Linked DNA regions of Desulfosporosinus acidiphilus SJ4. The protein of the gene in region 1 interacts with the protein of each later gene in a pairwise test. Links are inferred from orthologs where the notes say so. Each region holds a gene or a part of one and is shown on either strand. Other genes may lie near its edges. The genes, in order: eno and rpe.

The links.
Region 2: the proteins of eno (region 1) and rpe interact in binary tests that used the Escherichia coli proteins (3 or more experiments, as listed by UniProt). The link is inferred for Desulfosporosinus acidiphilus SJ4 from one-to-one orthologs.

Annotation. Positions count from the first base shown.
Region 1 is NC_018068.1:4,772,398-4,775,647, forward strand. The notes cover bases 1-2,925. They hold eno (phosphopyruvate hydratase), read right to left. Parts: upstream 2,143-2,925; coding sequence 859-2,142; downstream 1-858. Other genes in these bases: DESACI_RS21770 (alpha/beta hydrolase), read right to left, coding at 1-196; secG (preprotein translocase subunit SecG), read right to left, coding at 507-731; gpmI (2,3-bisphosphoglycerate-independent phosphoglycerate mutase), read right to left, coding at 2,168-2,925. Outside these bases: more of gpmI, read right to left, coding at 2,926-3,250. UniProt on the Escherichia coli protein: Catalyzes the reversible conversion of 2-phosphoglycerate (2-PG) into phosphoenolpyruvate (PEP). It is essential for the degradation of carbohydrates via glycolysis.
Region 2 is NC_018068.1:3,829,983-3,833,155, forward strand. Bases 1-2,848 are described here. They hold rpe (ribulose-phosphate 3-epimerase), read right to left. Parts: upstream 1,835-2,848; coding sequence 1,166-1,834; downstream 1-1,165. Other genes in these bases: hslO (Hsp33 family molecular chaperone HslO), read right to left, coding at 1-490; DESACI_RS17540 (thiamine diphosphokinase), read right to left, coding at 526-1,164; rsgA (ribosome small subunit-dependent GTPase A), read right to left, coding at 1,836-2,729; pknB (Stk1 family PASTA domain-containing Ser/Thr kinase), read right to left, coding at 2,770-2,848. Outside these bases: more of pknB, read right to left, coding at 2,849-3,173. UniProt on the Escherichia coli protein: Catalyzes the reversible epimerization of D-ribulose 5-phosphate to D-xylulose 5-phosphate.

The DNA.
Region 1 (3,250 bases):
GTGTCTTCGCCATCTGCTCCGGTGTGCTTCCATGCCCGGCGAGTCTTATTCCCAGCACAGTCCAGCCAAGACCGGACAATTGTTCGCCTAAATAGCGCATTTCGGAAGGCGATCCCGAAAAACCATGGATAAGTAGGCACCCTAAAGAATTTCCGGGAAAATAAAAAGGCTCTACTAAGCGTTTTTTCGGTTTCACTCAAATTCCCCCCTCGCAAAGCTAGATTTACGAAGAAAACTAGCCTCTCACTAAAACCCTTTACCTTTAACTAAAATCTTTTAACTTAAGCCTTTAACTATAGAACATTCTCCTTAATAAGGCACAATATATTAAATATATGTTGATTACAACGATATGAAACAATACTTCTTTGAAGCCTTCCAACAAGACAAACTATACACGAAAGGGGCACTTCATAGGAAGTGTCCCTCATGTATCAAAAATATAGCTTAGGTCTCAAGTTTCGAACTTGATGGTAGCCCGACCTTGATAACCTTTAACCCTAATTCTACTGAACCATACTTAATCCTAAAGAGGCCAGCAAAAAGACAGCTGCTAATATTGCCGTAACCTTGGCAAATAATTCGTCCATGCCTTTCTTCTTGCCAAAGATAGACTCTCCGGCACCGGAAATTGCGCCTGATAACCCCGCGCTTCTGCCGGATTGGAGAAGGACAGTTGCAATTAATCCAATGGAACTAAGAACTAAAACAACGATCAAAGCGATTTTCAAGTAAACACCCCCTAAATACAACATTCCGTTGTATGCCGTCCAAAATAGTCAGTAGGACTATTTTAGCACAAGCCTTCTTAAAACTCAACAAACCTATAAAAAGTATGTTGCTGGTTGGTAAGGGTTATTACTTACTTCTTGCCAGTGCCTTCCGACCGCGATAAATGGCGCTGTCACCGAGCTCTTCTTCGATACGAAGCAGTTCGTTATATTTTGCCACCCGTTCCGTCCGAGCGGGAGCCCCTGTTTTAATCATTCCGGCATTAACCGCTACCGCGATGTGGGCCAGAGTGACGTCTTCGGTCTCACCGGAACGGTGAGAAACAACCGCAGTGTATCCGGCACGTTTAGCCATTTCGATGGCATCAAGGGTCTCGGTGAGAGTTCCGATTTGATTTACTTTAATTAAGATAGAATTGGCGCATTTTGCCTCGATTCCACGCTCTAAGCGGGCTGGGTTGGTAACAAACAAATCGTCTCCAACGAGTTGAACTCGATCTCCCAAACGTGCAGTTAATTTAGCCCAGCCTTCCCAGTCTTCTTCGGCAAGACCATCCTCAATGGAGACAATGGGATAGCGGGTAATTAGGCCTTCATAGTAATCAATCATCTCTTCAGAACTCTTGGTAAGGCCTTCTCCTGCTAAATGATAAGCCCCGTTATCATAAAGTTCTGTGGCAGCAACATCCAAAGCTAAGGCTATTTGTTCCCCCGGAACAAACCCTGCTCTTTGAATGGCATCCATAATGCAAAGCAATGCATCCTCATTCGATTCGAGACTGGGGGCAAAGCCGCCTTCATCGCCAATGGACGTTGCCAAGGACTTTTCCTTAAGAACGGATTTCAGGCTGTGATAGACTTCGGTACCCATGCGCAGAGCTTCCGCAAAGCTCGTGGCTCCTACGGGCATGATCATAAATTCCTGAATATCTACGTTATTGTCCGCGTGTTTCCCGCCATTGAGGATATTCATCATTGGAACAGGAAGTTCTTTAGCATTGACTCCGCCCAAGTATTGATAGAGAGGCAAGCCCAAGGATTCGGCCGCGGCTTTGGCGGCTGCTAAAGATACCCCGAGGATGGCATTGGCGCCAAGTTTACCCTTGTTTTCTGTGCCATCTAATTCCTTGAGCAATTGGTCAAGACCGGGTTGATCAAAAGGCGATAAGCCTTCAACTTCCGGAGCAATCACAGAATTTACATTATCGACGGCTTGCAGAACCCCTTTGCCCATATACCGGGTTTTATCCCCGTCACGAAGCTCTACGGCTTCAAAAGCCCCTGTCGAAGCTCCTGAAGGAACAGCGGCACGACCCATGATTCCGTCCGCCAAAACAACATCCACTTCTACGGTTGGGTTGCCGCGGGAATCAAGAATCTCCCGGGCATAAACATCTGTAATTACACTCATTGAAAAATCCCCCTTATTTATTATGTTAAGACCTCAGCAATGATTTCCCCGTCATTTCCTTGGGTTGGGGAATCTGAAGTATTTCCAAAATGGTTGGCGCTACATCACACAGAGCTCCGCCTTCACGCAGAGTTTGTCCTTTAAATTGATCACCCACCAGAATGAATGGTACTAAGTTGGTCGAATGGGCCGTTAAAGGAAGGTCTGTTTCGGGATCAATCTTCTCTTCAGCATTTCCGTGATCCGCTGTTACGAGCAGCGTCCCGTCCATGTTGTGCAGCTCTGCCTCAATTTCTCCGAGACATTGGTCAATAGTTTCTACTGCTTTAATGGTTGCCTCAAAGACTCCTGTATGTCCTACCATATCCGGATTCGCAAAGTTAAGGATGATCACATCGTGAGTTTTCTTCCTGAGTTCCCCAAGAAGTGTCCTGGTGACTTCAGGAGCGCTCATTTCAGGCTGAAGATTATAGGTCGCAACTTTAGGTGACGGAATCAGAATCCGCTCCTCCCCAGGATCAGGTTCCTCAATCCCGCCGTTAAAAAAGAAGGTCACATGAGCGTACTTTTCAGTCTCAGCAATTCTTAATTGTTTACACCCTTGTTTAGAAAGAACTTCGCCTAAAGTGTTTTCCAAGTCCTGCTGCGGAAAAGCTACAGGAGCCGGAATCGTATCATCATATTGGGTCATGCAGATATAGTTCACATGAGGACGGTTCGGTCTCTCAAAACCTGCAAATTCCTCGTCCACAAAGGCTCGGGTAATCTCCCGCGCACGGTCAGACCGAAAATTGTAAAAGAGCACACTGTCTCCCTCTTGGATTAACCCTAGAGGCTTTCCATCCTGGCCGAGAATTACCGTGGGGAGTACAAACTCATCGGTAACACGTACATCATAGGAATTTTCCACGGCAGCCAGAGCACTGGGAGCAAACTTGCCTTGACCATAGGCCAAGGCTTGATAACCCTTTTCCAGACGTTCCCAGCGTTTATCCCGGTCCATCAGGTAATAACGGCCGCTTACAGAGGCGATTTGTCCAATCCCCAGCTCCTTGAGCTTTCCCTCAAGCCAGGTAATGTATTCTTTGGCACTCTGAGGCAAGACGTC
Region 2 (3,173 bases), 940 kb from region 1 along the record:
CAAGTACTCCCAAGAGCATAGCCGAAGGGATCTGTTCCGACGATAATAAATAATGAACAAGATCCTCCGCAACTTCACCGCTGACCAGCGGAACCATACCGGTATAAACTTCTCCGTTCTGCAAGCTCCGGCTCACCGCCAGCTCCCCAGCTCCCACCGCCGTCGCTACATCAAGCTTGCCATTGGGCTTTAACGGCAGCTCTACCCACGGTTCCCTAACATACCCCCGAACTTCCCCAAGAGCATTACCCACGCTTACGACACCCTGCAGAGGCCCGTCTCCCAGTATGCGCAGAGTCACACTCTCATCGCCCTTCAGAGAACTCGCTAAGATAAGCGTCCCAGTCATCGCTCGGCCCAAAGCCGCTGCAGCGACAGGAGACAAACCATGACGTTTCCTCGCCTCTTCAACCGTATCCGTCGTCCTCACGGCAACCCAACGGGCCCTGCCCTCAAGCATCGTACCAATCCAAAGTTCATCCTGCTGCATTAATCTTCGTTCCTTTATCTAATTTTATAAGACCCTCAAGCTAATAAGACCACCAAAACCCACCCCTCGTGAACCTCAATGGTAACGCGCTCCCCTAAAGAGACATTGCTCACTCCCCGCGGAACATCCTGCCGCAAAACACCATGTTCCAGAGGATAATATAATCCCTCAGTACTGACAACAGCCCTCTCAGAAAGCGCTATCAAGGAAAGCTCCTGTCCCTTGTACGTCGAAATTTCCTCCCGCCCTTGGAGAACCCACATCTCATGATCAGGGTCCGCTAAATGAATGCGATACCCTTGCCGGGCGTAAGCCAGCATCAGTGCTAAATTACCTAAAAAGTGATCCATTCGTTTCCCTGTGGCGCCATAGAGCCAGATCTCCTGCTCCCCAGCAGAAAAAGCTTTCTCTTTGGCCCGCAGGAGAGCCAGTTCCAAATCCGTTTCGTCCTTTTCCCGAGGAAATTGTTCAATAAAACAACCGGCATTGCGGCATTGACTTAAATTCTCGCCGGTAACCGAATCCAGATCCCCGATAAGCTGTTCCGGCATAAATCCGGAGTTAAGTGCATGATTGGCGCCGCCATCAGCACAAATCAAATAGTCCACCTTGTCCAGTGCTTGTTTTCCCCATTCTGAATCCCAAGCACCATTCGCCAATACCGCTATCATCATTTTATTCACTCAGTGCTCCGCCAACTGCCTGCCGGAGTTTTTTTACGGCCAGCTTAGGATCTGCTTGGTCAAATACCGCGGAGCCTGCTACTAAAATATTTGCTCCGGCCTGAACAGCCAAAGGCGCTGTTTCCAAATTAATTCCGCCGTCAACTTCAATCTCGCAGGAAGACTGCTTTTGCTCAATATGGTGACGGAGCACCTGAATTTTAGGAAGAACGCTGGTGATAAAGTTTTGTCCTCCAAAACCGGGATTCACTGTCATTAACAGTACCATGTCCAAATCCTCAAGGATATATTTGAGCCCGTCTAATTGGGTTGCCGGATTGAGGGCAATCCCTGCCGTAAGTCCCTGTTCCTTAATTAGTTGAATAACACGATGGACATGGCGTGACGCTTCGAGGTGAAAGGTAATATGGTCCGCTCCTGCGGCAGCAAAATCTGCAATAAAGCGTTCCGGTTCTTCTATCATTAAATGGACATCAAAACGCATCTTAGAGTGGGGTCTCAGGGCTTTGACCAGCGCAGGTCCGAAGGTGAGATTCGGAACAAAATGCCCGTCCATGACATCAATATGTAAAACTTCGGCACCGGCATCCTCAACCAGACGTACCTGATCACCTAAACGAGAGAAATCTGCTGACAAAATAGACGGGGCAAGTTGAATCATCTTAATATCTCCTTTCAGCGGCTATAACTTCTTGTAGAAAAATTCGATAATGGTCGTAGCGAGTGCCGGATATTTCTCCATTTTCTTGAGCAGCTTTAATGGCGCAATCAGGTTCTTTATCATGTAAGCAGCTGCTAAACCGGCAATGGTTCCGGTGTTCGTCAAATTCGGGAAAGTAAGTTGCCAAGTCCTCCCGCTTCATTTTCGGCAGAAAGAGAGAGGAAAAACCCGGCGTATCCGCCACTAATCCTCCGGCACAAACCATTAACTCGACATGACGGGTTGTATGACGCCCCCGCTGAGACTTCTGACTAATTTCGCCGGTTTTTAATTGTTTTCCATCGGATAAAGCATTAAAGAGACTTGATTTGCCTGCGCCTGACGGGCCGGCTAAAACACTAATCTTCTCTTCTAAACACTTCCTCAGCTCAGTGATGCCAATCCCTGTTTTATTAGATACCTCAAAAACCGTATATCCGATGCGGCGGTATATATCCGGGATTGAGGATTTGGCCAGGGAGTCATCAGGCGGTGCCTCAGTCAAATACTTATCAAGTTTCGTGAAAATAATAAGCGGTTCGATTTCTGAGCAGGTCACCTGAATTAATAAGCGGTCCAGAAGATTCAGGTCGGGTTTAGGCGAAGTCAGAGCAAAAACAAGAAGGGCTTGGTCAACATTGGCTATTGACGGCCGGGTTAAGGAATTAAGCCTTGGTTCAGCCCCTTCAATTCTTGCCTTATTGTTCCCTTCAGGCAAAATACGCACCCGATCACCCGGCAGAAAGTCCTGATCTTTAATGCGAAAACGACCGCGCAGAGAACATTCCCATACTCGGTCTTCCGCATAGACATAATAGAATCCACCGTATCCTTTAAGTAGAACTCCTTCGATCATATAATTTCCTCACTAATTGCGTTTGACACTAAAGCACAGCTTAATGTTTAACATAGTCTTTATCGTCACGCGGCATAACACTTATGATTTGGGCTACTAAAGCCGAGACATCTTTTTTAATATTCAGCGCAAGAGGGCCGGGACCTCGCGATACTACGATTGTGACTTGACTCCCCTGCTGAACCGCTTCTCCGGGATTAGGAGAAGTACTAATGACGAAATCCGCAGGAATCGTAGTAGAATCTTGAGTCTCAACCAAAGGAACTAAATTATTCTGTTGCAGGATCGTTTTAGCATCTGCCGATGACTTATTGATCACATTAGGCATGTTGATGGTTCCAGAGGAAGATCCATTGTCAGGGCCGGAGCTAATTGTCAAAGTAATTGGCCCGCTCTTCGGCCAGGTAGCTGAGGGCGCTGGGTTTTGCTGGATCACATAGTCTT